One region of the Clostridium senegalense genome, then DNA from elsewhere that is predicted to be linked to it. Evidence: a T-box and tRNA genes for the amino acid it is inferred to sense, from the RefSeq annotation. Region 1 holds a T-box; the other holds one or more tRNA genes.

What was found. A T-box is a leader RNA that pairs with one kind of tRNA and senses whether it is charged. The one in region 1 lies ahead of leuS (leucine--tRNA ligase), so its partner is inferred to be a tRNA-Leu.
Region 2: it has a tRNA-Leu gene. The T-box ahead of leuS (leucine--tRNA ligase) is inferred to sense a tRNA for this amino acid. The anticodon was not compared.

What each region holds. Positions count from the first base shown of each region.
Region 1 is NZ_JAHLNC010000002.1:160,907-177,639, forward strand. It holds gene sdaAB (L-serine ammonia-lyase, iron-sulfur-dependent subunit beta) at 1-370, opposite strand, end outside; gene KQI36_RS06015 (nucleoside kinase) at 583-2,241, opposite strand; gene KQI36_RS06020 (DUF421 domain-containing protein) at 2,686-3,504, shown strand; gene KQI36_RS06025 (DUF4363 family protein) at 3,533-3,913, shown strand; gene fba (class II fructose-1,6-bisphosphate aldolase) at 4,167-5,114, shown strand; gene KQI36_RS06035 (hypothetical protein) at 5,287-5,553, opposite strand; gene KQI36_RS06040 (nucleoid-associated protein) at 5,780-6,814, shown strand; gene KQI36_RS06045 (hypothetical protein) at 7,002-7,235, shown strand; gene KQI36_RS06050 (methyl-accepting chemotaxis protein) at 7,335-8,798, opposite strand; gene KQI36_RS06055 (class IV adenylate cyclase) at 9,171-9,719, shown strand; gene KQI36_RS06060 (DUF5685 family protein) at 9,719-10,582, shown strand; gene KQI36_RS06065 (J domain-containing protein) at 10,692-11,312, shown strand; gene KQI36_RS06070 (hypothetical protein) at 11,393-11,923, shown strand; gene leuS (leucine--tRNA ligase) at 11,987-14,422, opposite strand; T-box leader at 14,493-14,692, opposite strand; gene yjbM (GTP diphosphokinase) at 14,759-15,553, opposite strand; gene KQI36_RS06085 (DUF2225 domain-containing protein) at 15,982-16,733, shown strand, end outside.
Region 2 is NZ_JAHLNC010000014.1:32,007-48,739, reverse strand. It holds gene folK (2-amino-4-hydroxy-6-hydroxymethyldihydropteridine diphosphokinase) at 1-444, shown strand, start outside; gene KQI36_RS16465 (DUF4883 family protein) at 512-1,096, opposite strand; tRNA gene KQI36_RS16460 (tRNA-Leu) at 2,106-2,187, opposite strand; gene KQI36_RS16455 (alanine/glycine:cation symporter family protein) at 3,005-4,363, shown strand; gene glsA (glutaminase A) at 4,426-5,340, opposite strand; gene KQI36_RS16445 (ABC-F family ATP-binding cassette domain-containing protein) at 6,095-8,005, shown strand; gene KQI36_RS16440 (HD domain-containing protein) at 8,407-9,087, shown strand; gene KQI36_RS16435 (MATE family efflux transporter) at 9,434-10,771, shown strand; gene KQI36_RS16430 (DUF4003 family protein) at 10,842-11,831, opposite strand; gene KQI36_RS16425 (GxGYxYP domain-containing protein) at 12,020-14,497, opposite strand; gene KQI36_RS16420 (MptD family putative ECF transporter S component) at 14,832-15,434, shown strand; gene KQI36_RS16415 (energy-coupling factor transporter transmembrane component T) at 15,434-16,129, shown strand; gene KQI36_RS16410 (ABC transporter ATP-binding protein) at 16,606-16,733, shown strand, end outside.

The DNA of each region.
Region 1 (16,733 bases):
CTACAACAGTAACATCATTACCTTTATCTGTGGTTAATATAAATTTAACAGTGTTTGGATGAACATCTTCACCTAAATCTACTTCCTCAAAAGTATACTCTAAACCTTTTTCTTTAGCTATTTCCATAGATGTTCTTAATCTTTCATCTTTTGGATCCATCCCTAATATTCCAGCTACTAAAGCTTTATCTGTTCCGTGACCCTTGTAAGTTTTTGCAAAAGAACCATGTAGTAAAAATCTAACTTTTTTTATATTTTCTCCACCTATCTTTGCTGCAATCTTTGCAAGTCTAGCTGCACCTGCAGTGTGCGAGCTAGATGGTCCTATCATTATAGGTCCTAAAATGTCAAAAGCACTATAATTCTTCATATATTTCCTCCTACATTGCTTTGTGGTAATAAATTTATAATAAATTTCTTGTTTTTAATTAAAACATAGAAATTTGTATCGTTTTTTTATTTTTTGACTATTCAATAGTTTAAAACTTAACAATTCATCTTTCAAGAATATTGTAATACTTTTTAATTTAATTTACAAAGGAAATGCAAGGAAAAACACCATGCACCTCCTTAAATAACACTTTAATATTGATAAAAACAACTACCTCCTATAAATTCTCTTATAATGGAATTATTAGGAACTAATTTCTCATCAATATCCTTAAAAAAATTTAAAAAGCTTATTAATCTTTTCGCTTCATAGTATACACTACTATTGCTATCTATTTGTAAAAGTTGTTCTAATGCATATTTTTTTAATACGGCTAATTCATACATAAGTGAAGAATTAAACATAATATCTGCATCTTCTTGAAATACAAATATATTTTTTTCTTCTCCTCTTCTTATTGATGGCCACATTTTTAAAGTTCGTTCAGCATCGCAACCTCGTGATAAATAATCTCTAACTATTCGTCTTATTATTCTCATATCCGTTGTTGCTATTCTATTATGGTCATCTAAATTAAGTTGTGTCAATGGGCTAATGTAAATTTTAAATTTTCTTTCTTTTTCAATTGAAGTGGTTAAAAGTTCATTCAAACCATGTATGCCTTCGACAATTAAAACTCCGTCTTCTGGAAGTTTCATTTTATTACCTATCCATTCTCTTTTTCCTGTTTTAAAATTAAAATTTGGTATTTCAATTTCACATCCATTTAACAACATTTTTATATGATCATTAAATAGACTTAAATCTAATGCATAAATTGATTCAAAGTCGTATTCTCCATATTCATCTAAAGGTGTTTGTTCTCTATTTACAAAATAATCATCTAGTGATATAGGTATAGGTTTTACACCATTTACTTCCAATTGAATTCCCAACCTTTTAGCAAAAGTTGTTTTACCAGAAGAAGACGGTCCTGCAATTAACACAATATTCGTTCTTTTATTTTTGCAAATCTCATCTGCAATTCTTCCAATTTTTTTTTCTTGATATGCTTCGCAAACTCGTATTAAATTTACTATATCTCCTTTTTCAATAACTTCATTTAATGTTCCACAATTACTAATTCCTACCAATTTAGCCCATTTTTCTGTTTCATAAAATATATTAGATAGTTGCCTGTAATTTTCAAAATATGGAATTTCAAAGTTTTTTTGATCTATTGGAAAACGCAATATAAAACCAGGATCATAATAAATTAAATCAAATTTTTTTAATGTTCCTGTAGAAAATGCCATAGGCCCATAAAAATAATCATATCGTCCATCTAATTCATATAATTTGACAATATCTTGATTTATGCTATTTAAAAGTTTTATTTTGTCATCCATATTATATGCTTTAAAAATATCTAGTGCTTTTTCCTTACTTACAGAAAATTTTTTTATAGGAATATCTCTTTCTATTAACTCTTTCATCCTATCTTTTATTAAATATATGTCATCTATATTAAGTTCTGTTTTTTTGTGAACTTCTCCAAAAATACCTTTACTTAATGAGTGTTCTATTGTTATCTTACTATCTTTAAAGATATCTAAAGTAGCTTTTATTAACACAAATTGAAGTGTTCTTATATAAGTCATCATTCCCATCTTATCTTCTATTCCTATAATATTAAAATCTCCACTTGTCATAATTTCACTTGAAAGCTCCAGTCTTTCATTATTTACACTACATAATACTATAGGTCCTTTTGAATCTAAATTATATTTTTTCACTATTTCTTGACCTGTAATTCCCTCATTAAATTCTTGTATATAACTATCTAAAATTTTTAATTTAATTTTTTTCATGTACACCACCCCAAATTTCCTCTATAAACTCTAAAATGCAAACTTAAATTAACTCAAATTTTATAAATAGATATTACTATTATATTGAAGCTAATATTTTTTGTATCTAATTTTTTTATTAATTAATATTATTTTAACCTATATTTTTTTCTTCATAACTATTTTAAATAAATACAATATTTTTTAATTTCAAAGTAATATTTTTCTTTTTTAAACACACAATATTATTAGCTATGTCCTTAATATAAATATTATCACTAAATGTATTGTTTTTTAACTACGTGGTTATATAAGGATATAATCTTATATTTTAGTTTATTCATCAAATCTTTGTTATGAGTTGATAAAAATAAATATAACTGTAATTAATTAAATTTTTCAAAACCAATATTTAAAAATCTAAAAAATAATCATTAACAATAAGAAGGGAGGTAATCATTTAAATTGATTATATCTTTAATAAGAACAATAATACTTTACTTTTTTTTACTTTTTATGATGAGAATTATGGGTAAAAGGCAGTTAGGTCAACTAGAACCCTTTGATTTAGTTACAGCTCTTATGATTTCTGAATTAGGAGTTTTACCTATGGAGGACAATCGAATTCCTTTAACAAATTCTGTAGTTCCTATAATAACAATTGTTATGTTACAAGTTATAACTTCTTTTTTACAACTTAAAAGTGAAAAAATTAGAAGTATTTTTAATGGTGAACCAAGCATCCTTATCAAAGATGGAAAAGTTGATATTGATGAATTAAAAAATCAAAGATTTAATTTAGATGATTTATTAGAAGAATTAAGATTAAATGGCTACTTTAATCTTGCTGATATCCACTATGCAATATTAGAAACTAATGGAACTATTTCTGTTATGCCAAAAGAGTGTATTGCTCCAATTACTCCTAAGCATTTAAATGTAAATATCAAAGATAAGCCTCTACCCCTGATAGTCGTAAGTGATGGAGTAATTAATAAATATAATTTATCTGAACTTCATCAAAATGAAACTTGGTTAAAAAAACAACTTAGAAAACATAACATTGACGATTATAGAAATGTTTTTATAGCTATTGTATATGATGATGATAAATTCTTTATTCAAGAAAAAACTCAAAAAGTAGATCATGATGCAACCTCTGTAGGGAAATGTAAAGATAAAAATGATGTTGTTAATAATGATACTAATATTAATGAAAGTAACCAAATTAAAAATGGATTGTCAGATTTTATAAAAAATAATAATAAAAAAGATAAAAAATAAATGAAAATTTTTAAAAGGGAGTAAAAAAATGAAAAAAATTATTTTACCTTTAACTATTTTTGTTATAATGCTTATAGGGATATATTATTCTACAAACTATACTATTAGTAGCTGTGAATATCTAATTGACCTAGCTACTGAAACTGAAGAATATATTGCTTTTAACCAATGGGATAATGCTTATATTAATTCTTTAAAGCTTCTAGATGATTTTGAAAAATCAATTCAATTTATATCTTTATTTTCTGATCATGAACATTTAGATAATTTATATATTGAAACACTTAAAGCAACTCAATTTATAAATGAAAAAGATAAATCACATTCATTATCGACAATTCATGCTATTAAAGGTTTAATTGAAGCTATGAAAGATGAAGAAAAAATAACACTTAAAAATATATTTTAGACTCTATTGTTGTACTCTATTTAACAATTATGATATATATTTATAAATTTGTGTTATTATTTTATATTTTTTTTAATAATTAGTATAGCAAAATAGCAAAATTATGTTATAATTATTTTAAGAAAATTTTGTTATTAACATTGCCATCTTAAAAGACAAAATACATATTCATAAATATAGTGTATAATAATGTATTTCAAAACATATGTATATTTAGTCATATTAAAATTATATAGTGAAAGGTGGAGTTATTATGGCTTTAGTTACTACTAAAGAAATGTTTAATAAAGCATTCCAAGGAAAATATGCTATTGGTGCTTTTAATATTAATGATATGGAGATCGTACAAGGAATAGTTGACGGTTGTAAAACTAAAAATTCTGCAGTTATACTTCAAGTTTCTGGAAGTGCTTTAAAATATATGAGACCTGATTATTTAAAATCTCTAGTAGATGCGGCAGTTAAAGAAAGTAATTTAGATATTGCTTTACATTTAGACCACGGTGATTCTTTAGAACTAGTTAAAAAATGTATAGAAGTTGGATTTACTTCAGTAATGTTTGATGGTTCTCATTATGAATATGAAGAAAATGTTAGACTTACTAAAGAGGTTGTAGATTATGCACATGCAAGAGGTGTTGTAGTTGAGGCTGAACTTGGAAAATTAGCTGGTGTTGAAGATGAGGTTAAAGTTGCTTCTCATGAAGCTACCTATACAGACCCAGACCAAGCTGTTGATTTTGTAAAAAGAACAGGTGTAGATTCATTAGCCATTGCTATTGGAACAAGCCATGGTGCTTATAAGTTCAAAGGTGATGCTAAATTAGATTTTGATAGATTAGAAACTATAACAAAAAAACTAGAAAATGATGGAATAAAAAACTTCCCTATAGTTTTACACGGTGCATCATCTGTTGATGAAAACTATGTTAAAATGTGTAACGACAATGGTGGAGAAATAAATGGAGCAAAAGGTGTTCCTGTAGAAATGCTTAGAAAAGCTTCATCTATGTCAGTATGCAAAATAAATATGGATACTGATATAAGACTTGCAATGACTGGTACTATAAGAAAATACTTAGCAGAAAATCCTAGTCAATTTGACCCTAGAAAATATCTTGGTGAGGCAAGAAAAAACATTCAAAGTTTAGTTGAAAATAAAATAGATACTGTTTTAGGTTCTGCAAATTCTATGAATTAATTTTAAAATAACTTTAAATAGAAGTTATTTAATGATGTTTCTTCTTAAAGTATTAGGTTCTAAATTTCCCTTACTAAAAATACTTTTAGAACCTATACTAACTTTATTATAATTTATACTAACAAAAATATCATGGGATTCCATGATATTTTTGTTATTTTTAAATTGTATTTTAACCTTCTGACTCTGATGTTAAATCTTCATTTTCTTTTCCACTCCCTAATTTACTAACATCATCTATTCCTATCATTGATTTAGTGTCTGATATAGCTTTTCTAGCTGTAGACTGTCCAAAATAGAAAGATATTATTACAGCAAATATAGTTACAAATTGCTCTCCACTTATATTGCCTTTTATAGATAAAATACAAAATGTAATTGTTAATAATATAGATATGAATCTTTTAATTCCAAAAAAATAATTTATAATGTCTTTCATAATATATCACCTAATTTTATTATTATATAATTATTGTTATGACTAATGATATGAATCAGTTACAATATCCTTAGTTAAATTAAACATATATAATTTTCAATATAATTCAAAGATTAAAATCATTTTTTTATGTTCCTTATTTATTTGTTTTCTTTCTACAAAAATTGTTATAATAAATCTTAGACATAAAATATGGTTTTAATATATTTTTTTAGGAGTGATTTTTTTGCAATATATAAAAGAAATTAACATAATTGAAGCTGTTATTCATGTTTTAGATAATAATAGTGATGAACCTATTCTAAATGAGTTTGCTTTAGAATTAAATGATGAAATATATGCCTTTTTAATGAAGCATATACAACGTTGCTTAAAGGATGAGGAATTAAAATATGCTTTTTTCTCTGAAGATAGAAATATAGTAAAAGAACTTTCTCAAGAATTTCTAAATGGTGAAAATAATATTATAAACGTATCTAAGGAATTTGCAAAACAAATGTTTATGCTTATGCGTTCCAAAGGAAATATTCCATCTTGTGACTTAGTTACAGTAAGCTTTACTACAGAATACGGATTATTCATATGTATTTTTAAAATGGATTATATAAAAAATTATATGCATACAATTGAATATGTAGACAACAAAATAGGTATAGATATAGTTCCTCAATTTACAGGCCTACCTTCTTCTAGTTCTAGAATACAAAAATGTGCTTTTATCAAAACTATAGATACTGATAATGAATTTGATCTTATGATTATTGATAAACAAAGTAAAAATAAGAATGCTGAAGACTACGGTTCTAACTACTTTATTGATAATTTTTTAGGTTGTAAAATAATTGATAATGAGCGTGACATGACTAAAAATTTTGTTAAAGTTGCAGAAAAATGGACTAAGAATAACTTTAATGAAAATGCTTCAGATCAAGAAAAAGTAAGAAGTCATATAAAACAATCTTTAAAAGAGGAAAATATAGACTTGAATCAATTTTCTGAGGAGGCTTTTAAAGATAATGATGAATTAAAAGAAAGTTTTAAAACTTTTGCTAAAGAACAAGGGGTTAGTGAAAAAATAACTGTAGATAAAGAATGGGTAGAAAAAAAATTAAAAAGAATAAGATTAAAGATTGATAAAGACCTTGATTTATATATTTCAGAAGAAGCTTATAGGGATTTAAATAGGTTTGAAATAAAGCGTAATGGTGATGGTAGCATTAATATGGTTTTGAAGCATATTATGAATTATGAAGAAAAATAATTTTAAAGCTTTTATTATATTTTATAAAAATTAGTAAAAACTATTCTCATAATATTAATCTATAGATTGTATTATGATTTTCTATAAATGAATTCATTACAATTAAAGGATTTAATACCAAACAAATCTAATTATAGATTAAACCTTTCAAATATTTTTGATCTTAATTACAAAAGGGGGAGCCATTATGTCTGATTATAATAATGATCAAATTAAAAATATCGTATCAGGAGTTTTAAAAAGCGATAGATTTGCTGTTACTCCTTTAAGCAATCAAGATTGTGACGCATATGAAATTAATATCAAAGGGGAAAAATATGCCACATTCAAGGTTTCTAACAATCCAATTGCTACTAACAACACTATTATTGAACAGGGCACTCTTGAAAATGGTGAAAATTGGATTTTAGAACTTAAATAATTGCCTTATAAAATTATTATTTAAGTTAAAAAAGTGTATTTAAAATTACTATAGTAATTTTGAATACACCTTTTTTATCTTCATTATATATTTATATATTTAAAATACGGTATTTTTTTCTTTTTCTAAATTAACTGCTATACTTTTTATTTCTTCCAGTTTTCCTATTATTTCAAAAGATAAATTTTCAGCTTTCTTAGCGTTATTTAAAGCATTACTCTTATCACCTTTTTCTATATTCTCCTCCACTATATGCCCCATGTTATGAAGCTGTTTATGTGTTTCATCTATATTAGTCCAAACATCCAAAACCTTTTTATTTAACGGACTAACAGAATTATAAAAATGTCCAAACCCACATTTATTACCATCCATTTGCAATGGTATAGCTTTCATATTTTTTGCCATCTCCTTAATATTATTAACCCAATTTTTATGAGCACTTATAGCTAAATCTATATTAGTTATAAAGTCATCATTAGAAATCTTAAATATTTCTTCACTACCTATTTCACCACTAACTTTGGCTAATATAGAGACTTCATCTTCTATTTTTCCTAATTCCAATCCTACAGTCATTATATTTGAAGCTTTATCATCTATAATACTTGAAATGTCATTAACTCTATTACCATCTGTAGTTATTACATCTACAGTTGCATTAATCTCCTCAACTGCTGCACTTACCTCACTCATATTATATGTAACACTTTCTATACTATTAACTATACTCTTTATTGCATTTTTACTCTCATCAAAGGAATTAGCTATTTTAGTTGTATAACCTTCTAGTTTTTCTATAGAATCTACAGTATTAGTAACACTTTCACTACTTTTTATTGAAGAATTCTCTATCTTATTAACAAAATCTTGAATTACTTCTAACTGATTAGTTGTGTTTTCTGATAAACTTCTTATTTCTTCTGCTACAACCGCAAATCCTCTTCCATTTTCCCCTGCTCTGGCTGCTTCTATACTAGCATTTAAAGCTAATAATTTAGTATTATCCGCTATATTATATATTCCATCTAATATATTTCTCATCTCATCTATTACTACAGATAAATTATCCATATTATTTTTCATAATTGAAGAATTTTCTGTAACTTCTTCATTTACCTCTAATATTTCTTTTAAAGTAGTACTACTATTTTCTAATGTTTCATCTAAAAAATCTGTTTTATTCATTATATTTTCTAAAGCTCCAGTATTACTAGAAATAGCAGCAGATACCTCCTCTATACTAGCTCCAGTTTCTTCTATAACAGCTGCTAAATTTTCCGAAGACTCTTTTAATCCATTTGATGTTGTTTTAAGTTCTTTTGCATAATGTACTAATTCTACATTAAAATTACTTATTTTTGTAGATAATCCAAGTACTCCTTTAATTAAATTTTCAACTTTTGACGCCACCTTTAATATACCACTAAAAATTTTACAAAAAAATTTTATCTCACTCGCTTTACTTAAGTCATTTAAATTTTCAATACCTTTTATATCTTTTTCTTTATAAAATTCTTTTAATACATTTAATTGTTTTCTTAATTTTGATACACCTAACATAAAATTCTATCCCCCTAAATACACTCACCTAAAATTGAAATTTATTTTATTAATTAATAAATATTATTAATTAATAATTATTATACCACATATTCACATTATAGTTAATATTTAATTTTAAATATTAATGTAAATAATATACTTTTCAAAAATAATTTTTAATTGTCACTTAAATACCTTAATTTAAATTTATAATATAATTATATATTCGTATATAATTATATTTTCATAAACATTGCTTTATACCCATATTTTGTTAAGAACAATTTTATATATATAACCCTAATTGTGTTATAATAATTCATATAAAAAACCTTAAAATATTTTAATATGGTATTTTACTATAACTTTAATTAATTAGGAGTGAACTTTATGCAAGAAATGGAATTAAGAATTATACATATAAATATTGATGATATTAGAAGTAAATTAAACAACATTAATGCTATAAAAGTAAAAGAAGAAAATCAAATAAATAATATATATGATTTTAATGACAAGAGAATGTTAAACGCTAAAGGATATGCTAGAATAAGAGAAGTTAATGATATTATAAATAATAAAACTTTAGCTTATATGACTACTAAAAAGTTATTAAGTCAAGAAAAATATAAAATTATGGAAGAATGTGAAGTTCTTATAGATAATGGAGAAGAAGGAAAGAGAATTTTTGAATCTCTTGGTTTAGAACTTATTGAATCTATAAAAAAATATAGAGAAAGCTATAAATATAAAAATACTTTAATAGAAATAGATATAAATGATAAATCTTACTGTCCTTTTCCTTATATAGAAATAGAATCTTCTTATGAAGATGAAATAATAGAAGTTGTTAATTTGCTTGGCTATTCAATGAATGACACTACATCTAAAACAATTTATGAAATTCTTGAAAGTGATAAAGGATTAAAAGGTATATAATGTTTGGATATGTAACCCCCTGTAAAATGGAACTTAAAGTAAAAGATTATGAAAAATTCAAGGCATATTACTGTGGCTTATGTTTAGCTATAAAAAATAATTTTGGTAATTTGCCTAGATTTACTTTAAATTATGATATGACTTTTTTAGGAATTTTGCTTGATAGTTTGAATAATGAAAAAATTCAATTTAATCCTACAGTTTGCATTGCTCATCCTATGAAAAAAAAATTAAAGGTTATAAATAATGGTGCTTTAGATTACGCTGCCTTTTGCAATGTAGCTTTAGCTTATTTTAAGCTTTTAGATAATTTTCAAGATGATAATTCTAAATCTAGCAAAATATTAGCTTTTGGCTTAAAAGGATATATAAATACAACCGATGATAAAAAGAATTATCTTTTAAATTATATGGAAGATAGTCTTAAAAACTTATCTAAAATAGAAAATAGCTCTGATATTTTAAATATAGATGAAGTTGCTCACATTTTTGCAGATTTAACTGGAACTATAATTTGCGAATATGCTACTGATAACAACCTAAAGGATAAATTATATAATCTAGGATATAATTTAGGACGTTTTATATATTTAATAGATGGATATGATGACCTAGAAAAAGATATGTCTGAAAATAAATTCAATCCAATAAACAGAGCATTTAATAATGATAACCTGCCTTATGACGAATTTCTTAATTCAATAAAAGATAGAATTGAGTTTAATCTTATAATGAGTGCAGAAGGTTGTGTACGTAGTTTATCAGAACTATCTATATTGAAAAACAAAGATCTTTTAGATAATATTTTAAATTTAGGATTGATGGAAAAAATAGAAAATATAAAAACTCATAAAAAAGAATAACATAAAATGTTTTAAATTTATATTTTATAAAACCTATTTAATAATAATTTATAAATCCAATTTATTTATTATGTAATTAAATGCAATTAAATTCAAGGAGTGTAATACGATGAGAAATCCATATGAAGTTTTAGGCATAAAAGAAAATGCTACAGAAGATGAAATAAAATCTGCTTATAGAAAGTTAGCTAAACAATATCATCCTGATCAATATGGTAATAACCCCTTAAGGGAACTTGCAGAAGAAAAAATGCGTGAAATTAATGAAGCCTATGATTCATTAACTAAAAATAATAACCGTAATAGTTATAGTCAAGGTTCTTATACTAGCTCTAATTCACAAAATTACTCTAATACGGGAAATGATTTTTCACTTTATCAATCTATTAGAACTGACTTAAATTCAGGAAATATTTCCAGTGCTGAAAAAAAGTTAAATTCTATAAACAATAGAACTGCAGAATGGCATTTCCTTATGGGAATGGTTAACTTAAGAAAAAATTGGTTTGATAGTGCATATAATCTAATATCTCAAGCTTGTAGAATGGATCCTAACAATTTTGAATATCAACGTGCATTAAATGAATTATCAATGAGACAAAATTCATATAGAGGAAATTACAGAAAAACTACACATGATAGTGATGGTTGTTGTGATTTGTTATGTAAATTATGGGTATTAGATACTTGCTGTGAATGCTGCGGTGGTGACCTAATAAGTTGTTGTTAATAGAGGATTAATTATAATCCTCTTAAGCATAATCAAAGAAATAATAAGCCTTATCTTTATTTTTTTAGGAGGTGCTAATATTGGCAACTAATAAAACTGATATGATAACTAAAGGTGGAATTTATGTTGCATTAAGTATTATTATTTTATACTTAACGGTTTTTATACCATTTAATACGTTATTTATATTAGGTATAGCCTCTACTATAATTCCTATATCTATTTTAACTATAGGATTTAAGCCTTCTATTATAGTATATATATCTGTATCTCTTCTTTCATATTTTTTAATTCCACAAAAATCCATATGGCTTATATATACTATATTTTTTGGAATTTATGGACTAATAAAATTTTTAATAGAAGGCATAAATAAACTATACTTAGAACTTATGCTTAAGTTTATATATTTTAATATTTCCTGTTTATTATTTTATTACATTTCAACAATACTATTTATTTCTAAAAATCAAATACTAGAAATTTTGAAAATTAATCCATCAACAATTTTAATTTTTGTTGTTATGTATGAAATAGGTTTTTATATATATGACTATGCCTTAACCTTTTTTATAAGTTATATAAAGGATAAGATACTTAAACATATTTAATTTTATATAAAATGAGCATTTTTATTAAGATTATAATAAAAAAGGTGGATTATCCACCTTTTTTTAATTTGCAACTATATTAACAAGTCTACCTTTTATTACTATAACTTTTCTTACAGTTTTGCCTTCAATATTTTCTTTTATCACTTCATTATTTAATGATGCTTCTTTTATTCCTTCTTCATCAAGATTGGTTGGAATATTTATCTTAGCTTTTATTTTTCCGTTTATTTGAATAGCTATTTCAACTTCATCTTTAATTAATGCATTTGCATCAAATTCTGGCCACTTTTCATTAAACACAGAGAAATTCATACCTAAAGCTTCCCACTGTTCTTCAGCAAAATGAGGTGCAAATGGTGCTAAAAGTTTTATATAATCTACTAATGTTTCTTTTAAGAAACTTACATTCTTAACTTTTACATTTAAGTATTTAGATAATGCATTTGTAAATTCCATCATTCTAGCTATTGCAGTATTAAACTGCATTTTATCGCCATCTTCAGTTACATTTTTTATAGCAAAATGTCTCCAATAGTTAAGCTCTTTTTCATCTGACTCCATAATGTCCTTATTATTATCTTTATTTCTAAGCTCAGCTATTGAGTGTTCTATAATTCTTTCAACTCTTTCAATAAATTTACCAATAGATTTTATTCCATCATCGCTCCATGCTCCACCTTCAGTGTATCCAAAACCGAACATTAGATACATTCTAAATACATCAGCACCGAATTCTTTTATATAATCATCAGGAGAGATTGTATTTCCTTTTGATTTACTCATTTTCAATCCATCTGGTCCTAATATAAGTCCTTGGTGAGTTAAAGATTTAAATGGCTCATCAAAGTTTATATACCCCATATCTCTTAAAGCTTTAGTTATAAATCTTGCATATAACAAGTGCATACACGCATGTTCTGGTCCACCAACATACTTGTCAACTGGCAACATTTTATTTGCTTTTTCACTGTCAAAACATATTTCTTCATTTTTATTATCAGTATATCTTAAATAATAGAATGAAGAACATACAAATGTATCTAAAGTATCTACTTCTCTTTTTGCAGCAGCACCACAACAAGGACAAGTAGTATTTACAAAGCTTTCTGATTTAGCTAATGGTGATTTTCCATCTGGTGCAAATTCAACATCATATGGAAGTTCAACTGGTAAATCTTTTTCTGGAACTGGAACTACCCCACATTTTTCGCAATGTATCATTGGAATAGGAGCTCCCCAGTATCTTTGTCTAGAAACTAACCAATCTCTAAGTCTAAAGTTTATTTTTCTATCTCCAAGACCTATATTTTCAAGTTTTTTAATAACAGCTTCTTTAGCTTCATCACCACATAATCCATTAAATTCTTCACTATTAACTAATATCCCTTTTTCTGTAAATGGAAGTTCTCCACCTTCAATAACTCTTTCTATTGGTAAATTATACTTCGTTGCAAATGCAAAATCTCTTTCATCATGAGCTGGAACCGCCATTACAGCACCAGTTCCATAAGTATTTAAAACATAATCACCAATCCAAATTGGCACTTTACGTCCATTTATTGGATTTATAGCATAAGAACCAGTAAATACTCCTGTTTTTTCTCTAGTTATAGACTGTCTTTCAATATCGGATTGTTTTTTTGCAGTCTCTTTGTATTCTTCAATAGAAGCTCTAAATTCTTCTGTAGTTAATTTTTCTACCAACTCATTCTCTGGTGCTAACACAACATATGTAACTCCAAACAAAGTATCAACCCTTGTAGTAAATACATCAAATTCAATGTCTTTTCCATCAACTTTAAATGTTGCTTCTGCCCCTGTAGATTTTCCAATCCAATGTTTTTGCATAGCTTTAGTTTTTTCTGGCCAATCTAATGTATCTATTTTTTCTAAAAGTTCATCTGCATAATCAGTTATTTTTAAAAACCATTGAGTTAAGTTCTTTTTAGTAACTTCACTTTCACATCTTTCACAGAATCCATCAACAACTTGCTCATTAGCTAAAACTGTATTACAACTAGGGCACCAGTTAACTGGAGCATTTTTTCTATAAGCAAGACCTTTTTCATAAAGTTTTAAGAACAACCATTGAGTCCATTTATAATAATCTGGTCTGCAAGTAATAACTTCATTTTCCCAGTTAAACATTGCTCCCATAGCTCTTAACTGTTTTTCCATTGTAACAATATTTTTTTCAGTAGAGTCCATTGGATGAATCCCTGTTTTTATTGCAAAATTTTCTGCTGGAAGACCAAATGCATCAAAACCCATTGGTTGGAACACATTATATCCCTGCATTCTTTTTAATCTAGCCCAAGAATCAACCGGTCCATAGTTAAACCAATGTCCTGCATGTAGTTGACTTCCTGAAGGATACGAAAACATTTCTAAGACATATAATTTCTTATCAAGATTGTTGTTATCAAACTTATAAATTCCTGTTTCTTCCCATTTTTCTTGCCATTTTTTATCAATGGTAGTATTATAATTTCCCATTTTTAAATCCTCCTTGTTAATTAATTTGTGTAAATCATTTATAAAAAAATAAAAAGCCTTCATCTCTAAATAAAGAGACGAAAGCTATAGTTCCGCGGTACCACTCTAATTAGGCAAAAGCCCCACTTTAATATTATAACGGTATAACCGTACTTGTTTGTCACAAGTAAGCTCATAAGCAAGTTCATATTTTTTAGTTACTACATCGCACCACATTGTAGCTCTCTTAAAACTAAAATTAATATTACTACTCCTAATCAACGCAATAGTATATATTCAATTAATAATGTATTATATCTTTAATTATAAAAAAAGTCAACATTTTTATGTTAAAGTTTATCTTTTATTATATTTATCTAAAACTTTTTTTGTTTCTTCTAACAAGGCATTAAGTTCATGTATTTCCCCTACTTCCAAAAGTCTATTTAACGACTCTGAAAATCTAGAGGCTTCTGCAATTTTACCTAAAGAAGATAACGTAAGTATGTTTTCAACTATACTAGTTACTAAACTTGATTTCACTTCAAATAACTTTTGTGCATCTTTTATCTCATCTTTTATTTCAAGCATTTGTTCATCTAATTTAAAAGCTGCATCTGCAGCATTCTTTAATTTCCCCCTAATATCTGTTGGTATATCATGCTTATATTTATAATTAAGTGAATGCTCTACTGTTGCCCAAAAGTTCATAGCTAACGTTCTTATTTGAAATTCTGCTAATATTTCAGTCTGTCCATCTGCCATATTAACTGGATACTTTATTATCATATGATAACTTCTATATCCACTAGTTTTAACGTTAGCAACATAATCTTTTTCATATATTATTTGCATATCTCTTCTTTGTCTTATAAGTTCTACAACCTTATCTATATCATCAACGAACTGGCACATTATTCTTATACCTGCTATATCTTCCATTTCATATGCTATTCTATCTAATGGTATATCAAATTTATTTGCCTTTTCTAATATACTTGAAACTTCTTTAACCCTTGCTGTTACAAATTCTATAGGAGAATATTCATTTTTTTTTCTTAATTCTCTCCTAATACTTCTTAATTTCACTTTTAATTCCTCTACTGCTTGATCATAAGGTATTAAAAACTTTTTCCATTCTATTACTGCCATAAAATTCACCCTTTACATAAAAAAAACTATCAAATATGGTATTTGTACATTATTTTTATATTATATATTTATACTAACCTTTGAGTTAACGTACATATATATAATATAATGTTATTATAGGAAAATATCAATTTATTTAAAATTCTTTTTTCTTTTTAGAAAATCATAACATATTTACAAATATTATTTGAACAAATTTTATTATATTTACATAAAAGTAACATCTATATTTTAATATATAGATTAATTAATTTATTTATAATTATGATTATGATTTTTACTAAAGCATATAAAAAAATAATAACCAGAATTACAAAGTATATTTTATGAAATATATATCACTTTTTTATACTACATTCTCAAAATATACATAATATCTGATATATTATTTAATTAAATATGACTAAATCCTTCAAGGTGGTGATATTATGAATAGTATATTTTCCGGACTAGAAAATGTTGGATTTAAAGATACTGATAATTTAACGCTCTACAAAAAAGAGGAACTTCAAGAACTTGAAACACAACATAAAAATTTTTCATTATTATACAAAAAAACTATAATTTGTCCCGTTTGCGAAAATACTTTTAAACAATTAGCTCTTAAAAGTAATTCATATAGAATGATTTCCAAGGACTCTGATTTTTTTATAAGATATGATTTAATAAATCCTTATTTTTATGATGTTTATGTTTGTGAACATTGTGGATATTCAGCACTTAAAGTAGACTTTAATAAAATTACAGAGCGACAAAAAGAACTAGTTAAAACTAATATTTCTCAAAAATTCAAATCAAGAACTTATCCTGAAACCTATACAAGAGAAATTGCTATAGAGCGCTATAAGCTTGCATTACTTAATGCAACTTATATAAATAGTAAAGCTGGTACAAAAGCTATGATATGCTTGAAATTAGCTTGGATGTATAGATTAGGTAATTCTGATAAAGATAAAGAACTTGAAAGAACTTTTCTTACTTCTGCTTTGGAAGGATTTGAATTTGCCTTTTCTAAAGAATCATTGCCTATTTATAAAATGAATAAATTTATCTTAATGTATTTAATAGGTGAAATCAATAGAAGACTTGGGAACTATAATGCAAGTTTAAATTGGTTCTCAAGAGTTTTAACTACTCCTGGAGTATCTTCTACGCTAAAAGATCTTACAAGAACTCAGAG
Region 2 (16,733 bases), on a different contig from region 1:
GTTGGTGCTAATATAGGTGACAAAAAACAGAATATTATGAATGCCTTTGAAATAATAAACAATTCTAAACATACTAAAATAGAGGAAATTGCTAATTTTTATGAGACAGAGCCTTTTGGTTATGAAGATCAAGATATGTTTTTAAATACAGCTATAAAAATAAAGACAATGCTTAGTCCTAAAAGACTTATGGAATATCTACTTGAAGTAGAGAAAGATTTAAAAAGAGAAAGAATAATAAGATGGGGACCAAGAACATTAGACTTAGATGTAATCTTCTATGAAGATTTAATTAGTTATGAAAAAGATATAATACTTCCACATCCAAGAATGGAGGAAAGATTATTTGTATTAGATCCACTGTGCGATATAGTGCCGTATAAAGTTCATCCAATTTTAAATAAAAGAGTAATTGATATAAAAAAAGAATTGGAAAACAAATAAAAAATATAAACTAAATGAGCATAATATACTTGGTAAACTAAAAGTTGATTAAAAAAAGAGGGCATTTCTAATTGCCCTCTTTTTCTTCTTTAGATTCATTAGGTTCTTTTATAGGTTGTTCTTTTTCAATATTCTCTCTTTTATCTGGTATATCTTCTTCATCTTTGTTTAGTGAATTATCAGTAAAGTATTTACAAAGGCCATATACGTTATAAGCTATAGGTACTTGAGATATATCCATATAATCTTTTGAGTGATTTCCATCCCATGGATAAATAGATATATATTTTTCATTATAAACATTTATAACATATTTACAATTATCAAAAGTTATAAAAACTTTATAAGTTATTTTTTCATCACTTAGATCTACTGAATCTTTTTCTAAAGCATAATCCTTTTTTAAAGAATTCATGAATTTTAAAACATCAAAAGATTGTTCCTCTGTTAAAGTTTGTTGCTTGTACATATTTACATCAAAAACTGAAACCTCTGTTGGAGGGTTTTCTATGTAAGAATTTATTAAGTTTTCTGTATAAAAATTTATACTAGGTTTTTCTTTTTTAAAAATAAATTTTAAGTCACTAGAGCATCCAGTAAGTGTAACGGACATAAAAATTACACAAATTATAACTGAAAGCCTTTTGTACATAAAAAATCAACTCCTTGTCTAATTAGTATATATATCTAAAATATGAAGAGGAGTTATAAATTATTACAAAAGCAATTAATTAACTAATACTCATATAGGGAAACAATTTAGAACTTAAATTTATACATCAAATTTTTATTATCAGTTAAGAAAAATAAGTGCAAATATGTTTAGTTAAGAATTATGAATTTAGGATGAAAGTGGCAACCACTTTCTTTGAAAAGAGGTTCGGGACTGGCTTTGAATTTTTAGATATAAGTATAAAGTTAGAAGAGCATCAAGTGTTAGCGAAGAAAATAAATTTATCGTGCCTGTCCCATTTGTGATGGAGATAGAACTTGGGTGAATTGATTATTTAGTTGATGTAGAGAGTTTTAAAGAAATTGACAAAGGACAATTGACAGTGTTGGTTAAAACTGGATTCCAGTTTCTTTTCAATTTAAGGGAGTAAATTCTGGGTTTAGGATATAAAACAAACAAAAGCTATATTCAAAACTTGTAGCCGTAACAAGAAGGAGAGGTTCATTTAATTGTACCACCATAAAAAACTCTAGTGCTCAATAAAAAGGGGAGATAAAATAAATTATCGAGCAAAGAACCAGTACTTGAGCTGCAAAGCAGCGTACTTGTTAGGTACTGGTTCTTTGCTTATTTTGTTATGGGTATACAGTAATTATGGAATCTACAGTTAAGCGAAGAAAATATCCGAAAATGAACCTGTCCCACTTGTTATGGAATAAAAGTCTTGGATAATTGCTTATTTAGAAGTTTTAATTTTGTAGATTTAAAAATATGTTGAGAATTACTAGGAACGAAGTGAATAGTAATAACCACAACTGTTCACTATTCACTCTTAAATTTTAACTAAACTAATACGTTAGTTATTGATAAAATATTAATTTGAGTTTTCTCATTTGATAAATGAACAAGTTTAAAAGTTACATTAAAACCTTGTATATAATTATTTATAAACAAAACAAAAAACATGGTTTATAAAAAACCATGTTTTTGGTGCTAGTGACGAGAGTCGAACTCGTACGGTTTCCCGTTCGATTTTGAGTCGAATGCGTCTGCCATTCCGCCACACTAGCAAATTGCCAACTGACAATATTTATTTTAGCATGATACATATTAAAAATCAATAGTTTTTTATAAAAAAGTTCCAAATTTAACTAAAGGTAATAAAAAATAATTACATTATTAAGAAAGATCTAAAAAAATAATTTAAATATATTAAAATAAGAAAGTAAATTTTAAACAATAATTATAGAGTATTAAAAAACTTATTAAATAAAATTTAATACTGGTATATATAACATATAGTTTATTATAGGTATAATTCAATTAATATCATAGGAAATAATTTCATATTAATTGAATTAATTAATAAATGGTTAAATATGTATTAATGATAGAAATAAGGTATATTCGTAAGTTGAAAAGAATATTTTTAAAGTATATATAAGATTAGTTCAAAATACCATACAAATATAGTTAGTTAAGGATTAAGAATTAAAAATTATTGATGAAACTGAGCGTCAGTTTCTTAAAGTTAAAAATACGTTGAGAATTACTAGGAACAAAGTGAATAGTAATAACCACTAGAGCAAATAGATACATATATATTTAAGCAATTTATAATTATAAAAAATATAAAATTAAACGTTAGAAAAAAGAACAAATAAAAGCTAGTTATTTGTGGTAACTAATAGTATTTACAAAATATAAAGCTCTAATATTAATTAGTTTAATTAATTACTTAAACTATTTATTTTAAATTAAGGTAATAAGAAGGTGATAAAAGTTATATTAGAGATACAAAATTAAGTAGATTTATTTTGTACTTCTATATGAGCAAATTTAAATTTAAATAGCAAAAATTTAATCAATACTATAGGAGGATTATTTATGGATGGATTACTTAATGCTATTACCAATTTAAATGAGGTGCTTTGGAGTAGTGTTTTATTAGTGCTGCTATTAGGTACAGGAATATTTTTTACAATTAGGTTAAAGTTTGTTCAGGTTAGAAAGTTTGGTGAAGGTTTTAAAAGGGTTTTTGGTGGTATAAATTTAAAAGGAAAAAAAGCAGGCAAAGATGGTATGAGTTCTTTCCAAGCTGTAGCTACAGCAATTGCTGCACAAGTAGGAACAGGAAACCTTGCAGGAGCTGCTACAGCAATTGCTGCTGGTGGACCTGGTGCTATCTTCTGGATGTGGGTCAGTGCATTTTTAGGAATGTCTACAATATATGCAGAAGCTGTTCTAGCTCAATTGTTTAAAACTAGAGTTGAAGGCGAAGTTACAGGAGGACCAGCGTATTATATTAAAAATGGTATTAAAAACAAAAAAATTGGTGGATTTTTATCTGTATTTTTTGCTATATCATGTACACTAGCATTAGGATTTATGGGGAATGCAGTTCAAGCAAATTCCATATCAGATGCTTTTAATAACTCCTTTGGAGTTTCTCCATTAATAGTAGGTATAATAGTTTCAATTATAGGTGGGTTTGTATTTTTCGGAGGTATGGGACGTATAGCATCTGTAACAGAAAAAGTTGTTCCATTTATGGCTGGTATGTATATACTTGTTGGAGTAATAGTAATTGCTATGAATGGAAATCAGTTACTTCCAGCATTTAAAGCCATTTTTGTAGGAGCTTTTAATCCACAAGCTGTAGTTGGTGGTGCAATAGGTATAACTATAAGACAGGCTGTAAGATATGGTGTTTCAAGAGGATTATTTTCTAATGAAGCAGGAATGGGTTCAACTCCACATGCTCATGCAGTTGCAAATGTTAAACATCCAAGTGAGCAAGGATCTGTGGCTATAGTAAGTGTATTTATAGATACATTTGTAATTCTTACATTAACAGCATTAGTTATAATAACAAGTGGAGCATTAAATGAAGGAAACTTAACAGGTATACAATTAACACAAAGAGCATTTGAATTAACATTAGGTAGTTTTGGTGATGTTTTTGTAGCAATATGTTTATTATTCTTTGCGTTCTCAACAATAATTGGGTGGTATTTCTTTGGAGAAAATAACATAAAGTTTTTATTTGGAAAAAAAGGATTAACTCCTTATAGAATATTAGTTATGATAGTAGTTATTATTGGATCCACACTAAAAGTTGATTTAGTATGGCAGTTAGCAGATACTTTTAATGGATTAATGGTTATTCCTAATTTAATAGCATTATTAGTATTAAGTAGATTAGTTGTTAAAGCCACAAAGGATTATGATGAGTTAAAGAAATAGAAATATAAAAAATATAAAGGAAACGTTAAGATTAACGTTTCCTTTTTTATCTTAAGAGTATATTAGAATATACTTAAATCTAATTCGTTAGAAAGGTATTCTAAAACTTTTAATCCACCACAACTATTTCCTTTAGAATCTAGAGCAGGTCCAACTAAACCAATGCCCATTCTTCTAGGAACAGCAGCCATTATACCACCGCCAACTCCACTTTTAGAAGGGATTCCAATATGTACAGCGAATTTACCAGATGCATCATACATTCCGCAAGTAACCATTATAGTTTTTATCATTCTGCATATATCTCTAGATATAATTCTTTCACCGTTTATAAGTACACCGTCATTAGCAAGCATAGCTCCGATTCTAGCTAAATCTCTGCAAGTAACTTCCATAGAACATGCTTTGAAGTAAACATCAAGAATTTCTTCAACTTCACCTTCTATTATGCCGTTACCTTTCATGTAATAAGCAAGTGCTCTATTTCTATCTCCAGTAGCTTTTTCGCTTCTATAAACATCTTCATTTATCTCAATAGTATCATTTTCACAAATTTTTCTTGTGAAATTAAGGATAGTTTTAATTTTATCTTCAGGACTTTCTCCGTTTAATAAAGAAGTAACAGCTATAGCTCCTGCATTTATCATTGGGTTTAAAGGCTTTTTCTGGGGGCTGGTTTCAAGATTTGTTATAGAGTTGAACGCAAGTTCTGTAGGTTCCATACCAACCTTAGAAAAAACATATTCTGATCCGTTTTGTAATATTGCAACCATTAAGGTTATAACCTTAGATATACTTTGAATAGTAAAACTAGTATCATAGTCTCCTGAATAGTACTCTTTTCCATCTAATGTAGTGATGCATATTCCTAAAACATTTGGATCAGCTTTTGCAAGCTCAGGAATGTAATCTGCTACAGCACCTTTTTGAGTCCAATCTCTACTTTTTTCAATAATATTATCTAAAATTCTTTTCATAAGTCCACTCCTTTATAATCTCAATGTTTTTTTGTTAAAGTCTTTTTAAATTATTATAAATATAATTATATCATCTATAATATGAATTATATTATGCAAAAGACTTTAATTTTGAAAAACTAAAAACAATATTTGTATAATATTAAAATAAATACAAAGCAAAACATTCAGCAAAAACTTAATTGTTATATCAGTTTTAATATAAAAAGTATTAAGACAATTTTGAATATGTAAACACAACTAAGAATTTATGAATTTGAATTGCTATAAAAATAAAAAATAAATAATAATAAAATTTTCTTGTGAAATAAAATAATAATCAAATTATTAACAAAATACTATACATTGAGTATATATGCTTTTTAAGTGAAAATCAATTACTAAACTTAAATTATATTAAAAAAATGTTATTAATATATAAATTTAGTAACTTTATATAGAAAAAATATGTAAAATGTGGTAAAAAACACGGATTAAATAATGATATGTGTTAAAAGTATAACTTTACATATTTTAAAGGTAAACTAGCAGAAAAATTTAATATAGTATATAATTTATTTAAGTATTATATGGATACAAGCTCAAGTTTAAATCTGTTAAATAATTTGAAAATATTTTCATGTTATAAGAAAGTACTTACTTTAGATACTTACGAGCTTGCGTCATTCTTTTAGACTTCCAAGTATTAAGATAAAATATCTTACAAGTAAGCTTGGAGTCATATAGATAAATTAAAGCAAGAGGATGGTAATAAATGAATTTAATAACTTTAGATAATATAACTAAAAGCTATAGTGATAAAATTTTACTAAATGATATAAAATTAACGATTTCTAGTGAAGATAAAATTGGGATTATAGGAGTGAATGGTGCTGGTAAATCGACTCTTTTGAAAATTGTTGCTGGAATAGAAAATTATGAGAATGGAACTATAGTAAAAATGAATGGGTTAAGAGTAGAATATTTAGCTCAAGAAGTGTTTTACGATGATGAAGATAATGTTTTAGATTTAGTGTTTAAAGGATCTTCAGAAGTTATGAAAGTTTTAAGAGAATATGAAGAGACTGTATATAATCTAGAGAAGGATAGTACTAATACTAAATTTCAAAATAAATTAACAGCATTACAAAATAAAATGGATGCTTTAAATGGATGGCAAGTTGAAAGTGATGCTAAAAGAATTTTAACGAAACTTGGAGTAAATAACTTTAATGAAAAAGTGAAAAATTTATCCGGTGGACAAAGAAAAAGAATAGCATTAGCTAGTAGTTTAATTGCACAGTGTGATATTTTGATATTAGATGAGCCTACAAATCATATGGACAATGAGGCTATTGAATGGCTTGAAAATGAATTGAAAGTAAGAAAATGTGCATTGCTTATGATTACTCATGATAGATATTTTTTAGATAGGGTTGCAAATAAAATTTTTGAAATAGAAAAAGGTAATTTATATACATATGATGGAAATTATTCTGTTTTTGTTGAGAAAAGAATAGAACGTATGGAAATGCAAGAGAGTCTTGAAAGAAAAAGACAAAATTTATATAGAAGAGAGCTTGAATGGGTAAAAAGAGGTGCAAAGGCAAGAAGTACTAAGCAAAAGGCAAGACTTGATAGATTTGAAGAAATTAAAAATGGAAAAATTGATATAAGTAGTGAAAAAGTTAATATAAGTACTGGCAGTAGCAGACTTGGTAAAAAAATAATAGAAGCTGAAAATATAAGTAAAAATTTTGATGATAAACTTATAATAAAAGACTTTAACTATATAGCTACTAAAGAAGATAGAGTTGGAATAATAGGGAATAATGGGATAGGAAAGTCTACTCTTTTAAATATTTTAAGTGATAAATTAGAACCAGACAGTGGAGTAATTACCTTTGGGGACACAGTAAAACTTGGATATTTTTCACAAGAAAATGAAGATATGAATTATGATCTAAGAGCTATAGATTATATAAAAGAAAGTGCGGAATTTATAACAACTAATGATGGAAGTAAAATATCTGCATCTCAAATGCTTGAAAGATTTTTATTTGAAGGACCTAGTCAGTATACACCTATAAATAAACTTTCCGGTGGTGAAAGAAGAAGATTATATCTACTAAAAATACTTATGGAGAGTCCTAATGTATTATTTTTAGATGAGCCTACCAATGATTTAGATATTGATACTTTAGCAATACTTGAGCAATATTTAGAGGAGTTTAATGGCACAGTAATAACTGTATCCCACGATAGATATTTTTTAAATAGAGTAGCTAACAAAATACTTTCTTTTAGAGGAAATGGTGAAATTATAGAAATTACAGGAAACTATAGTGATTATAAAGATTATGAAGAAGCATTTTTAAAAGAAGAAGGGGATAAAAAAGAGGTTAAAGAAAAAACTGAATATAAAAATAGGAAAAAAGATAAACCACTAAAATTCTCCTTTAAAGAACAAAAAGAATATGAAGAAATAGATGATAATATTTCATCAAAAGAAGAAGAAATAGAAAATATAGAAAAAGAAATAGCTAAAAATGGAAGCGATTTTGTGAAGTTACAAGAGCTATTAAAAGCTCAAGAGACATTAAAAGGTGAACTTGATTATTTAATGGAAAGATGGGTATACCTAAATGAGCTTGCAGATAGAATAGAAGAGCAGAAGAATAATTAAAATAACGCCATTTAAAGATAGTTTTAAAAACTATCTTTAAATGGCTTATTTAGTTTAAGTGGTTATATTTAATAAAAATTTAAACTTTTGATATTAAACTGACAAGGTTAAAATATAAAATTGTTTTAAGTAATAAATAATTTTATATTTATTCATCAAATTTTTGTTATTAGTTAAAAAAGCAAGTATAAATATAGTTAGTTTAAAAATTAGAAATTAACAGTTAAGGTTTAAGAATAAAACTGGAAATTAGTTTCTTTTGATTTAATCATATAATTTTCTTTGCAAATTTATAAAAAGATACGTTGAGAATTACTAGGAACGAAGTGAGTAGTAATAACCACAACTATTAACTCTTAATTCTCAACTAGAAAAATCTTATATATACTGGAGGTGGAACCTTGAGAAAAAAATTGATAATTATTTTGTGTGGTATATCTATAATCAGTTTAATTAGTGGCAGTTTTATATATGTAAAAAATAAAAATCATTCTAAAAGTATAGGTACTAATACCATAAATGAAAATGGTAGCAATATTACATATAATGAAGAAGAGATATTAAAAAAAATAAGAGAAATAAATAAATCATTAGGTGAAAAAGATGCTGAAGAGCTAGTAGAGCATAGCAAAAAAGTAAAAGAAATATCATTAATACTTTTTGATGAGTTAGGAATGGATGAAAAATATAAAGATATAGTTGGGATTTCAGCATTACTTCATGATATTCAAAAGCATACTGGTGATGAACATAATAAAGTTGGTGCAAAATATTTGGAAGAAAATATGGATAAAATTTTAAATTGTGATGATAAAGCTAAAGAACTTATAATATTGGCAGTAAGATGGCATAAAGGATCTAAATATACAGAAGAGATAAAAGATGAAAATTATTTGAAAGTTGTTGAAACTGTAAGGGCAGCAGATAAAATAGCAAAACTCTTTAAAGATAATAATAGTACTTTAGATGAAAATAAGTTAGAAGCAAAATCTAAAATAGATGAACTACAAAATAGTGATATAAAAGAAGCTTCATATAAGCTTATAGATGAGTATTACAATAAGATTAACAATCAATCTTAAAAATTAGATTTGTATAGGGAAACAAGCTCAAATTTAAATTTATTCAATAACTTTAAAATATTTTCATACAAAATGTAGTGTTGAATTCTAAGCGATTCAGAGCATGTCTCACTATTTGGGGTATCCAAGTTTTGGAATGGATAATTTTAAAAGTCAACTTAGAACACTATATATTAAAAATATAATTTTAAAAGTTTTTATTGACAATTATTTTTTTTATATGATATTATCAATAATGTCATCGGAGGATATATTTGTAATATATGCCGGATAAGATGGTTAACTATTGTTAACTGACTTATCCGGTTTTTTTAGTAATAATTAAATAATTGGGAGAAGGGGTAAAATGGAAAAAAATAATAAAATTTTAACAGAAGGCAACATTTATAAATCCTTACTGATGTTTGCTATACCATTTTTAATCGCAAATTTTATACAAGCTTTATATGGGGCCGTTGATATGGCTATAGTAGGATGGTTTGGAAGTTCAATTAGTATATCCGCAGTATCAATTGGAAGTCAAGTTATGCAAATATTGACGAGCTTAATATCAGGATTAACTATGGGGGGAACCATATTAATAGCTCAATACTTTGGTGCGGAAAAGGAAAAAGATACAGTTGAAACAATAAGTACTATGCTAACATTATTTGTTGGTTTTGCAATTTTATTTACTATAGTTATGATGTTTTTAACACCATCATTTTTAAAAATGTTAAGAACACCAGTAGAAGCATTTAGTGGAGCAAAAGAATATGTTCTAATTTGCTCAGCAGGAATAATATTTATTTTTGGGTATAATGGTATTAGTGCCATGTTAAGAGGAATAGGAGATTCTAAAAGCCCTATGATTTTTATTGCAATTGCTTGTATTACCAATATCGTTCTTGATTTAATTTTGGTTGGAAAATTTAAATTAGGTCCATCAGGAGCAGCAATAGCTACTATAGCATCTCAAGGTGTTAGTGTAGTACTAGCTATTATTTATTTAAGCAAAAGAAATTTTATATTTCAGTTTAAATTCAAAAACTTTAAAATACATAAGGATAAAGCATTAAAGCTTATAAAGCTAGGAATACCAGTATCGCTTCAAGAAACAATGGTTTCAGTATCTTTTTTAATTATAACAGCTATTATAAATACTTTAGGAGTAGTTCCAGCAGCAGCAGTGGGAATAGCCAGCAAATTTGATATGTTTGCAATGCTTCCAGCTATTGCATTTTCAGGTGCAATAACATCAATTACAGCGCAAAACATTGGTGCTAATAAACCAGAACGTGCTAAAAAAGCTTTAAATGCTAGTATGTTACTTGCTTTTTTATGTTCCATAGTATTCTTTGCCTGGGCCCAAATAAATGCTCAGTCAATTATGCATATGTTTAAAGCAGATGTAGATGTAACTTTGGCAGGATCACAATATATGAGAACATTTAGTATTGATTTCATGTTAGTTGCATTTGGGTTTTGTCAAAATGGTTTCTTAAATGGATGTGGAAGAACTAAATTTACAATGATTAATGGAATTTTAGCATCAATTTTAATTCGTGTACCATTAGCGTATATATTAAGTGTTTATATACCAACTAGTTTACTAGGAATAGGCCTTGCAGCGCCAATAGCAACATTTATTTCTGTAACTATATCTTTTGTATATATAAAAAGTGGAAGATGGAATAAAATTTAAGTAAAAATAATAAAACCATTGAAAAATAACAATTTATTTTTCAATGGTTTATTAAATTTAACAGTTTAAACTAGTTACTAGCACTAGATGCTGCAGCGGCAGATGAAACAGCTGCCATTGTAGCTATTTCTATTGCAATAGCTACAGTTAATGCAACATTATTTGTAGTATTTATTAAATTATCTTTAATAACTTCATCCATGGTATCAATATACATTGAAGTTACTAAAGATGCAGAAATCATATTTCTAATCAATGCTCCCATAGAAATGGTACCAAACCCTTTTTCTTTTTTTAATTCATTACTTGTAGTAACAATAGTTTTAGCAAAAGCATCAGTGTCATCTGTGACAAAAGAGGCTATACCTAAAAGTGGCAAAGAATAGCTTTTCAAAGGAACGTTGTAGGTTTCAAGTTTTTCTTTAAGCTCAACAACTTTTTTACACTTATCTTCTGCTGGAAGATTTATAAAGCACAATACATGAGATAATGTTTGAAGGTTATTTCCGCTCCAAAGTCCATGTTTTTTAAGAATAGTATAACATTTTTCTATTTCATTAAAAGTTTCATCATAATTCTTAGAAGTTGTAGCAATCATAGCAGCACAAGCTATATCCTCGTGACCGGTTAAAAATCTATGATTGTTTTTCATAAGATTGTATACAGTTCTTGTATTTATTATAGCATCATTTGTATTAACTCTATCTTTTGCATCAAAAATAACTTGAGCTGCTAAAACAAGATATTGATTTGAAAAAAATTGTTCTTTTAATTTATTATATATATTTATAATTTCCTCTAAACTAGCCTCCATATTATCAGTAAGTGAAATATTTACAGCTAGAGTCAATAGATTATTTCCTCTAAAATTTGAAAATATAGACGTTTTACCTTTGATTAAATTAATAGCCATATTAATTTTTTCAGCATCAACATTTTTATCTTTTAATGTTACATTTAAAGCATTGCATTTTTTAAAAAGACTCATTCCAAAAGTACCATGAACTTCATCTAAACCATGGCAATTATGTATCATTAAATTTAATTTATCACAAATCATATTGTTTCCCCCATAAAAGTAAGATAAATTTTAAAATTATCATGTTATTTTAATCATTTAGTAAGTAATAATATTATTACAAAAATTATTTTAACATAGAATTTAATGGTTAAAATTACAAAAAAATTACAAAATTAAAAAAATAATACCTTAATTATAATATATAACTAATAATGAAATATTTTTAATTAGTGCGTAACATTCTTAGATATAATTTCCATAAATATTTTAGGAGTTACTATTTCAACATTAGGATTTTCTTTAAGCTTATCAACAGCATATTTAACATTACTTAAATCTTTACTCCAAGCATGAACATAAACAAAGGTATAGCTATTAGCATCACGAATGTCTGTCTGGCCTGATTTAACTCTATCATTTATATTCTTAATTAAAGTATCTTCATCCTCTAAGTTACTCCAAAGCAAATCCCTACAGGATACAATAGGTTTATTATTAGACCAATTAATCTTTCCATGATAGTTGTCATGTCTATGATAATCAAGATAAAATAATCCATCTATATTAGATTTAATAGTAAATTTATCCCAAAGTTCATTATTATAAAAAGATGAGTCGTCTATAATTGCAACATATTTTTCATCGGTCTTTTTCATATATTCATTTAATTTAGTAGTATATGATGTTAGAGCATTTGTATTAAATTTACTAGGATATATATATCCATTACCTGATGGAGAAACTATAAAATAATCATTATTAGTTCCATTAGAAGCAGTTTTATAATATAAATCAAATACAGTAGGAGACAAAAAAAATAATGATGGACTTAGAGACCAACCTAAATTAAATTCTCCTCTATATGGAGAGCCAAACCACTTTAAAGAACCATAATTACTTCCAAGGTTCCATTGTTGATTATCACCATCGGATATTATAAATGTTACATAATGAGCATTTTTTTTATTGGGAATATTTTGCGATGATTTTTGATTAACAGGTAATGAATCAAATGCACTTAATACAGTTAAATTATAAGACCAATCTGCAGCGACCATACCTACACCATATTTTGATGTTGTACTTACATTTGTAAATTCATCAGGGCCCCAACCTAAACAAATAGAGTCTAGTTCCATAGATGAAAATATTTTATCTCTAAGAGAAGTGTCACTTACACTATCTTCATAAAATATCAAGGATTTAGTCATTATAGCATAATCTCTTAAAGCAGTGTCTTTTTCAGGAGAAAGTTGAATTACTATTGAGTGATTTAAACCTTTATCCCATAAATTATCATAAGCCCAGTTCTTATCAGTATTTCTACAATCCCCTTTAATTTTTGTTATACCATAAGATTTTACTTTGTCTTGAAGTGTTTCATCAATAGCAATGCAATTATTTAATGATGCAAAAGAACAGGCATTATTTATTGAAGGATTTTTTGTAGATGTAGTGTTATAAAGTACGTATCCATCAGTATAATCTTTAAATGTATTCAATAATTCCCAAGGGTCTGAAATATTTTTACATATAATACCGTAATTATTTTTCAAATCATTTAGCCATATTTCATAATCAGGTTGGGAAGAGTTAAGTGTATATATCTGAGAAGAACATTTAGGATTAACTATTCCTTGAAGAGTAGATATCATTGTTCTTTCACTAGCAGTCATTACATTTTGTGAAATGACATATAAAGTAGTTGGAGTTTTAGAATTTTTTATGTAGTAAGATTTAGAGGTAGAATTAGATAAAAAAGCAATAGGAAAAAAACTATTGCTTGTAGTTGTAGTTTTTTTCCAATCGCTATATTTAATGTTAAAGTTATCACCGTTTTCTTTACAGTATTTATAAAAGTTCTGTAAAAATGCAAGAGAATTTTTATCATAAAAAGGTTTAATTGGGGTGTCTTTTAAATTACCTAGTAATATTTGTCTTTTTATAATATCTTCAGCTGAAACATCTTTATAGTTTTTAATCATATCATACATAACCATAAATGTTGTGGTTCGACCTACACCATGTTTGCAGTGAAAATGAAGCCATGTATTTTTCGGTTGTGACTTTATTGTTTCAATAAAGTAATCAACCATATCATCCGTAGGAAGATTATTATCAGTAACAGGAATACGGATATATGATAATGAATTAGAAGTAACAAGTTTTTCTTCATTTTCAACAGTAACTGGAACTACAGTGAAATTAGGATTGTTATAAACTTTTATAGGATCACCTAATTTAATAGTATCTAAATCATTTTTTTCTTTTTTAATAACTTCATCTTTGGATAATCCTACATTAGCATTATTTTGAGTGTTTGCCCAACTAACAGGGAAGCTATTTATAAATCCATGAGATTCTTGTCTTAAATCAACAACTGTTATTGGAAGCTTTGTATCTATATTTTTTATTAGAATAGGTAAATTATGTCCAGAAAATTGATGACTACCAGAGATATTTAACTTATCTAGGCCAGTAAGATTTAAATTAGCATTATTTTTTATACTTGAAATATCAGAAGTTTTACGGAAAGTTTCAGGAACTTGATTGTAATGTGATGCATTGGATACATCTAACACAAGATTTACAGTGTTTAGTGGAGTATCATATGCTTTGATATTTTGTGGTTTTATTAATATACCGTAGAACATACAGAAAAATATTAATAAAAAAGAAATATGATTTTTAAATTTTTTATTCAATTATTATCACCTCCATAGAATAGTATAAAATTTTATTATAAATTTATAACTATATATAGGATGTGCGTAATAAAAAATTTATATGTAAGTATTTATATGAAATATAATTTTAAAATATCACTAACGGTCAATGTTAATACAGTATAGGACAAGAACAACTTATTGATATTGATTATCAATTGCCACAAATATATACTTAAAATTAATAGGAGGACATTACAATGTCTTAGAATTATAGGAAAACAAGAATACATAAAAAATTGTATAAGGAGATGGGAGTATGTAAAAAAAGTTAATTTAAATAATAATTAAATTTAAAAGGAGGAGTTTTAGTATGTCTAACTTAAAAACTAATAAGTTACAAACAAAGGATTTAGTTACTATAGGTATTTTTACAGCAATATATTTTGTAATAACTATATTAGTTATGATTTTAGTTGCAATAGCGCCTGTTATATGGTTACTATATCCTGGAATTTTAGCAGTTGTTTGTGGTGTTGTATATATGCTATTAACAGCCAAAATTGAAAAAACTGGTCCAGTATTTATTATGAGTACTATAACAGGAATTATATATTTAGTTACAGGAGAATGTACATGGGTGATATTAGCAACTTATGTAGTTACAGGATTAATTGCTGAGGTAATTCGTAGTTCTTTTGGATATAAAAGCTTTAAAGGTAATTTATTTTCTTATTGTGTATTCTCACTTGGAATGATTGGCTCACCACTACCATTGTGGTTATTTCATGATAGTTTTATTCAATCAATAATAGAGATGGGTATGGATCCATCTTATGTCGAAAAGATATCAACAATGGTTTCTGGATGGTCTTTTATAGGCATGATAATTGTAACTATAATTTGTGCAATAATAGGTGGATTTATTGGTAAATCAATGTTGAAAAAACATTTTCAAAAAGCAGGTATTGTTTAATGGAAAGTGTATCAAATAAAAGTTATTTGAATTTAGACCCAAGAACTAAACTAGTATTATTGTTTATAACTAATATTATTATTTTTTCAACTACACAGGTATATATTGAGATAGCAGTGGTATTGCTTCTTATGATGCTTATATCACTATGCGGATGTTTCAAGTCAATTTTAAAATTAGTAATAGTTTTTTTTTCATTAATATTAATTCAATTTTATGTAATACCAGTGTTACCAGCTATACTTGTAATGACATTTAATGTCCTTGCAGTTTATGCAAGGAAAATACTTCCTTGTTTGATGATTGGTACACTTATAGTTAAGACTACGCCAGTAAGGCTAATTATGTTGTCTTTAAGAAAATGGAAAGTTCCACAAAAAATTTTAATACCCTTAGCTATTACTATACGTTATTTTCCTTCTATTAAAGAAGAATATTCATACATTAAAGATGCAATGAAGTTAAGAGGAATAAAAGGTGTTGTAAAAAAGGTTGAGTGTGTATATGTTCCATTATTAATATCTGCAACACATACTGCAGAAGAATTAAGTGAAGCTGCAATAACAAGGGGCATTGAAAATCCTGTACCTAAAACTAGTGTAATAAATATTAAATTTCATTTTCAAGATTATTTTTCTTTGGTTGTAGGTGTGGTTTGTATGATAATTGCATTTACTGTGAAAATTCAAATTTAAAAGTAAAATTTATGTTTTAAAATATATAGAGAAACAAGCTCCAATTTAAATTTATACATCAAATTTTTCTTATCAGTTGAGAAAAATAAGTACAAATATAGTTATTATGAATTTAGGATGAAAGTGGAAATCACTTTCTGAAAATGATTTTAAAAAATCTATCAATATAATTTGCTTTGCAAATTTATAAAAAGGTACGTTGAGAATTACTAGGAACGAAGTGATTAGTAATAACTACAACTGTTAACTATTCACTCTTAACTTTTAACTAAAATAATCTTTTAGTTATTGATAAAACATTAATTTAAATTTTCTCATTTGATAAATGAATAAGTTTAAAATTTAATTTGGAACCCTATAGTGGTTAGCTGAAAATAATTAATTTTATAATTAAGTTCCTATTATTTTAATCTAGTACTTTCAGCTTTCCATTTTTATAAAATTAGAGAACTTATATTAATATTGGGGGTAAAAATGTGATAAATATTGATAATGTATTCTTTGCTTATCCAACAGAGAAAAATCATAATATAAAGAATATAGATATAAAGATTAATCATGGAGAATGTGTTTTATTATGTGGTAAAAGTGGATGTGGTAAAAC